2 regions of the Herbiconiux sp. A18JL235 genome follow, and region 2 is predicted to be linked to the other one. Evidence: riboswitches for the same ligand, from Rfam matches in the RefSeq annotation. Region 2 holds a riboswitch; the other holds the start of a gene.
The links. A riboswitch is a leader RNA that binds a small molecule or an ion and turns the genes downstream of it on or off. The one in region 2 is predicted to bind glycine.

Region 1 (3,394 bases), 2.1 Mb from region 2:
TCCTTGAACAGCGACCCCACGGCCGCTGCCGCGAGCAGGAACCGCACGGTCGCGTCGTCGCGATCGGCCCGCCCCGCCGGGGTGTAGCCGAGGGCGTAGGAGAGCACGGCGGGAATGATGCCGGCCGCCCCGTTGGTGGGCGCGGTGACCACCCGTCCGCCCGAGGCGTTCTCCTCGTTCACGGCGATGGCGACGAGGTTCGCCCAGTCCTCGGCGAACTCGGGAGCCCGGTCGGGGTCTTCCGCCGCCAGCCTCTCGAGCCACCCCTTGGCCCTCCGCGGCACCTGCAGCACCCCCGGCAGCACACCGTCGCGCCCCATTCCGCTTCGCGCGCACTCCTCCATCACCTCGCGCAGGGCGAGCAGCCGTTCCCGCACGGCACCCTCGTCGTCGCCACCGCGCTCCCGTCTCGAAGCGCATCATGGCGGCGCTCACCGACCCCACCGCCTCCGCGCGCTCCACGAGCTCCGCACCCGACGAGAACCCCGCCGCGACCTCGCGCCCCGTGGCGGAGGTTGCCGCGACCTCGCGTTCCGTGGCTGCCTCCTCACCGTCGGCGAATGCGGGCACGAACGCTGCCGTCGACGCGGGTGCCGCCGGCACCTCGTCGCCCGGCACGATTGCCGTCGCGGATGCTCGTGCCGCCGGCACCGCGTCGCCCACCACGAACCCGCCGCCGACGGAGTAGTACCGCCGCTCCAGCACCACCTCACCCCCGACCCGCGCCGCGAAGCACATCCCGTTCGGATGCCTCTCCAGCATCATCCGCGGCCAGAGCTCGATGTCGTCCTCGCGCATCCGCACCGCCCTCCCGCCGTCCGCGTCCGCGGCCCGAGCTCGGGCCGCATCCGGCGCACTCTGCGCCGCCGCGGCCGCCGTCGTCACCGGTCGCACCGCCGCATCCGCTGCCGTCTGGGCCGCCGCTCCCTCGCGCAGCTCGCGCCCCACGCGCACCACGCCCTCGTCGCGCAGGCGCTCCTCGGCGGCTTCCTTCTCCTCGGCCGTGATGAGCTCGGGCCGCCACCCCTCGAGCCCGAGTAGCACCGCAGGGAAGGTGCCGTGCCCACGCCCGGTCGCGGCGAGCGAGCCGTAGAGCGTCACCCCCAGGCCACCGATCTCGTCGAGCGACGGCACCATCCCGAGTGCGGCGAGCTCCTCCACGAACAGGCAGGCCGCGCGCATCGGCCCCACCGTGTGCGAACTCGACGGCCCGATTCCGATGCTGAACAACTCGAAGGCGCTGACTGTCATGGGAGCCCTCCCGAATCCCGGCCCTGGGCCGATCGAGGCGCGACCGCACCGTTGCGGTCGCGAGCTCCCCCTCTGTCATGAGTGCCTGAGAGTTTCACCCTCTTGTGGAGGGCTTTCCCCGTCGGCGAGTTCTGTGGAGAACTGCTTTCCAGAGCGGCCGAGCCCGGGCGGTACGGGAACCTGAGAGATTGACGGGGAGAATTGCTCCTTCGGTGCCGGCTGCGCGAGTGGCGCATCCGGCTCTCCCGCCAGGGCATGGGGGCCGAGAGTGTTCAGTTGTGGTCTGCGCCGCCCACTCTACGCCGTTCGGCGCGCCTGCCGCCGGGTCGCGACGGGTCGCGACGGGCCGCCGGGCCTCGGGCTCGTGATAGGACTTGTGCATGATCGCCGAGCAGTTCGTCACGCCGTTCTGGCTCGACCTCGCGGCCACCGGCCTCGGCAGCGTGCAGGGCGCCATGTTCGCCGCCCAGTTCAAAGACCGCCGACTCGACCTGCTGGGTGTGGGCCTCATCGGGATGGTCGCCGGCTTCGGCGGCGGTGTCATCCGCGATCTCCTGCTCAACCAGGTGCCCGCGGCGCTCGAGTCGAACTGGTACATCCCGGTCGCCATCGCCGCGGCCCTCGTCGGCATGCTCCTCGAGCGCCTGTTCAATCGTCTCAACGTCGTCATCACCGTGCTCGACGCCTTGAGCCTCGGCCTCTTCTGCGCCATCGGCACGAGCAAGGCGCTCGCGGTGGGCCTCCCTGTGGTGCCCGCCGTCTTCGTCGGCATCGTCGCGGCGGTCGGCGGCGGCATGCTGCGCGACATCCTGCTGGGCATGCCGATCGGCGTCATGCACGTCGGTTCGCTCTATGCGGTCGCGGCGGGCGCCGGCGCTCTCTTCCTGGTGGCCGCCACCGCATCCGGTTCCGACATCACCGTGGCCGGGGTCGGCTGTGTCATCGTCACCACCCTCATCCGTCTGCTCGCCGTGCGATTCGGCTGGAGCCTGCCCGAGCAGCGCACCCTCAGCACCTTGCGGCGACTGCGCCGTCAGCGCTCCGGGCGCACCGGCCCTACCGAGATCTGAACGTTCGGCGGCCGCCGGTCGTTGACAGAGGGTGAGGCCGATGGTCGCCCTCGGATGCGCACCGGGCCGGTGCAGCACGTGCTGACCCGGCTCACAGAGAGGGCATCGGATGCTCATAGCGGGCTCAAGAAATCCGTCTCTACCGTCGTATCCATCGCCATCGCCGATGTGACCGCCTACCGCCACCACTGACAGGACAGCAGATGACCCCCCGACAGAAGAACCTCGCACTCGCCGCCATGACCGGCCTGTCGATCTCCGTCGCCCTCGCCGGCTGCGCCACCGACACCAGCACCTCCGCCGAGGCCGGCACGGCGCCGTCGAGCACCGCCGACGCGCCTTCCACCGCGGCGAGCACGCCGTCGTCGACCCCGTCGACCGGCAGCGACTCGGCGGGCGCCGGCTCCAGCACCTACGCCGACGGCACCTACGAGGCCACCGGCGGGTACACCTCGCCGAACGGGCAGGAGGAGGTCGACGTCTCGGTCACCCTCGAGGGCGACGTCATCACAGCGGTGACCGTCACCCCCGAGGCGACGAACCCGAACTCGGTGAACTACCAGACCCAGTTCGCCGACGGCATCGCCGCGGTCGTGGTGGGCAAGGACATCGACGAGATCGAGGTCTCGCGGGTCGCCGGCTCCAGCCTCACCAGCGGCGGGTTCAACAAGGCCATCGAGACCATCAAGTCGGAGGCGGCGGCCTGACCGGCGCGGGGAGAACGATCATGAACGCGTCGGCATATCCTGACGCCACGAACGCGGTCACCCTCGTCGCCCGGGCGCCTGAGCGCTTCGACTTCGAGGCGATCGGCACCTCGTGGCAGATCGAGACGCCCGCCGGATCGCCTCTCCCCGAGCCGCTCCGACGGGCCGTCGCCGAGCGCATCGAGCGCTTCGACGCGGCATACTCGCGGTTCCGCGCCGGCTCCCTCCTCGCCTCGCTCGCCCGGGCGCCCGGCTCCGTCGAGTTCCCCGAAGACTCGCTCGCGCTGTTCGACCTCTACGACCGGCTCGTCAGGGCCACCTCAGGTGCTGTCGACCCGTTGATCGGTCGATCCCTCGAACTGCTGG
Region 2 (3,394 bases):
ATGACCGCGGGCGTGATGGTGTCGTAGTAGCCGAGCCCGAGGTACGAGGTGGCGACCGTGTTGCGCGCGGCGAGGGCGCGGAGCTCCGCCACGGCCTCCCGCTCGGTGGCGGCCGGGGGCACCAGCGAGTCGTGCAGGGTGCGGTCGAAGGCGATCGAGCCGGGTACGGCGGCGGCCATCAGCTCGGCGAGGCTGCCGTAGCCCACGGTCTCCAGCATGTGGGATCGCGCAGCAGCATCAGTTCCGATGTGGCGGCGGGCGAAGACGTCGGTCATCGGTGCGGTCACTCCCCCGTCAGAGCCGCGTACTCGGCTGCCGAGAGCAGGGCGGGGAGCTCGGTGAACTCCACCTTGAGCAGCCAGCCGGCGCCGAACGGGTCGTCGTTCACGAGCTCGGGGCTGTCTTCGACGGCGGAGTTCTTCTCCACGACGGTGCCGTCGACGGGCGCGAACAGCTCGCCGACCGACTTCGTCGACTCGATCTCGCCCACCACCGAACCGCCCGCGACCTCGGTTCCGGCGTCGGGCAGGTCGAGGTAGACGATGTCGCCCAGCTGGGCCGCGGCATAGGCGGTGATTCCGATCGTGGCGACGGAGCCGTCGACCTTCACCCACTCGTGCTCGGCGGTGTAGCGCAGTTCTTCGTGGTCGGCCATGTCAGTCCTTCTTCCGGCGGTAGAACGGGTGGGGTGCGGTGCGGTAGGCGAGGCGCTTGCCCCGGATGTCGACGCTCAGCTCGGCGTCCGGTGCGGCGAATGCGGGCGCCACGTAGGCGAGGGCGATCGGATGCCCGAGGGTCGGTGAGAGTGCGCCGCTCGTCACGACGCCCACCGCCTCGGTGGAGTCGTCGGAGGCGAAGACCTCGTAGCCGGCGCGAGCCGCTCGCTTGCCCTCGGCCACCAGCGCGACCAGCACGGGCGCACCGTCGGGAGCGCCGGCGAGGAGCGCCTCGCGGCCGACGAAGTCGCTCTTGCCGAGGTCTGCCACCCGACCGAGGCCCGCCTGCTCGGGCAGCGTCTCGAGCGAGAGCTCGTGGCCGTAGAGCGGCATCCCCGCCTCGAGGCGCAGGGTGTCGCGGCTGGCGAGACCGGCGGGCACGAGGCCGAGCGGCTCGCCCGCGGCGAGCAGGGCGTTCCAGAGCGCGGGCGCGGCGGCACGGTCGAGGTACAGCTCGAACCCGTCCTCCCCCGTGTAGCCGGTGCGCGCCACGAGGAGGTCGACACCGTCGAACGATCCGGGGGTGCTGCGGTAGTACCGCAACCCGTCGAGACCGGCGATCCGGATCCCCGCGGTCTGCTCGAGCACCTGCCGGGAGGCCGGGCCCTGCACCGCGACGAGCGCCGTGGCCGCGCTCTCATCGGCGATCTGCGCGTCGAAGCCCGCCGATCGCTCGCCGAGCGCCTCCGCCACCGGGTCGTGGTTCGAGGCGTTCGCCACCACCAGGAACTCCTCGGCCCCCAGCCGGTAGACCACGACGTCGTCGACGATGCCGCCCGACTCGGCGAGCAGCAACGAGTACTTCGCCTGACCCTCCTCGATCGCCGAGAGCCGGCCCGCCAGCGCGTGGTCGAGCAGGGCGGCGGCCTCCGGCCCTCTCACGCGGAACTCCGCCATGTGCGAGAGGTCGAACAGACCGGCGGCGGTGCGCACCGCGTGGTGCTCGGCGAGGTCGCTGGAGTAACGCACCGGCATCTGCCAGCCGGCGAAGTCGGTGAAGGAGGCGCCGGCGGCGCGATGCGTGTCGAGGAGCGGCGACTCGAGGGCGGGTGCCTCGGGTGTCGCGGGGTCGGTGGAGCCGGTCACGAGTTCTCCGTTCCCGCCGGCGCAGCCGGCGATACGTGGGAGCGCTGATGCGCTACGAGAACTCCCCCTCTGTCATCGTGCCTGAGAGTTTCACCCTCCGGTCGTCGGGAGGGCTTTCACCGTGGGCGAGCCGCCGTCGATGCCGCGGACTGCTTTCCAGAGTGGCCAAGCGATGCGGTACGAGGACCTGAGAGATTATCGGGGAGGATTGCTCCTTCGGTGTCGCCTGAGGCGACTCTCCCGCATCGGGTTGATGGCCGGTCGATGTTCGATTGTGAGCGGATGCGGGGCACCCGCTGCGCCGAGTGTAGCGCGAAGTCACTGCCCGCCGAAGCCGCCGCCCCGGCTGCGCCGCACCACGATGACGATGATGACCGCCAGGGCGCCCGCTGCGGCGACGGCGATCAGCACGATCGCGTACCAGGGAAGGGGGGCGGGTGCTGCGGCGGGGTCGCCGGAGTCGGCACCCGGGTCGGTCGCCGCCGCGGTGCTCGGAGCCGTCGTCGCCACGGAGGAGTCATCGGTGGCCGTGGGGGTGGGCTCGGCCGCCGTGGGGGTCGGCGTCGGGGAGCCGTCGGGTGCTCCCGACCACGGCTCGCCGCAGACCGGCGCCTGAGTGAGCCCGTCGGCGGCGTTCGCCAGCGACTGCGGCTCGTAGTCGAACTCGAACTGACCCGAGGTGGGGTGCCCGTCGGAAGAGACGACCTGCCACAGCACGACGTAGCCGCCGGCGTCGCCCAGCGCGACCGGACTCGTCACCTGGGCGCCGTCGAGGGCGAGGCATCCCGATTCGTAGTGCAGGCCCTCGGGGTCGACGACCTGCAGGGCGAAACCGTCGGTCGACTCCCCCAACGAGAGCAACGGCTCGGAGAAGGCCAGCGTGACCACGCCCGGGTCGTCGGCGATCGACGAGTCGGCTGCCGGGTTCGACGACACGAGGTCGTCGTGCGCCCATGCCGACGCGGCCGGCAGCGCCGCGAGCCCGACCGCGGCGACGGCGGTCGCAGCTAGGAGGACGGCACGGCGGGCGACGGCGATCGGTGAGTTCACGCCTCCACGATACCGAGCACCGTGCGGGCTCACGCCCGCTTGACGCGGTACTGGTTCACCAGGGGGCAGTCGAACGGGTCGGGTGCAGCGAGCCCGACGCGGCTCATGTAGGCGATCACCTGGCGATGGGCCTCGAGCAGCGATGTCTGGGTGTACGGGATGTTGTGGGAGGCGCAGTACTCCTGCACGATCGGGCGCACCCGCATGAGACTCGGGCGGGGCATGCTCGGGAAGAGGTGGTGCTCGACCTGGAGGTCGAGGCCGCCCATGAACGTCGTCATGCCCCAGCCGCCGCGGATGCTGCGCGAGGAGAGCACCTGCTTCGACAGGAAGTCGACGCGCGAGCCCGCCGGGAACACCTTCATGCCGATGTGGTTCGGGGCGAAGGAGGCGCCCATGTAGAGCCCGAAGACCGCGAGCTGAACGCCGATGAAGGCGAAGGCCATGCCGAGCGGGAGGCACCAGAACACGACGCCCAGGTACACCGCGAGTCGCAGACCGATCGACCACAGCTCGACCTGCCTGCCCTCGACCTTGCCGCG

Region 1: it holds a riboswitch for glycine, as region 2 does, so the genes downstream of both, ABFY20_RS17775 (serine dehydratase beta chain) here and gcvT (glycine cleavage system aminomethyltransferase GcvT) in region 2, are expected to answer to the same signal.

The regions. Positions count from the first base shown of each region.
Region 1 covers NZ_CP162511.1:3,762,618-3,766,011, reverse strand. The annotation lists partial or broken gene ABFY20_RS17785 (L-serine ammonia-lyase) at 1-377, opposite strand, end outside; gene ABFY20_RS17780 (hypothetical protein) at 422-688, shown strand; partial or broken gene ABFY20_RS17775 (serine dehydratase beta chain) at 715-1,251, opposite strand; glycine riboswitch at 1,314-1,413, opposite strand; gene ABFY20_RS17770 (trimeric intracellular cation channel family protein) at 1,632-2,321, shown strand; gene ABFY20_RS17765 (hypothetical protein) at 2,525-3,028, shown strand; gene ABFY20_RS17760 (FAD:protein FMN transferase) at 3,049-3,394, shown strand, end outside.
Region 2 covers NZ_CP162511.1:1,643,319-1,646,712, reverse strand. The annotation lists gene gcvP (aminomethyl-transferring glycine dehydrogenase) at 1-275, opposite strand, end outside; gene gcvH (glycine cleavage system protein GcvH) at 284-655, opposite strand; gene gcvT (glycine cleavage system aminomethyltransferase GcvT) at 657-1,802, opposite strand; glycine riboswitch at 1,865-1,967, opposite strand; glycine riboswitch at 1,968-2,055, opposite strand; gene ABFY20_RS07610 (copper resistance protein CopC) at 2,121-2,852, opposite strand; gene ABFY20_RS07605 (fatty acid desaturase) at 2,882-3,394, opposite strand, start outside.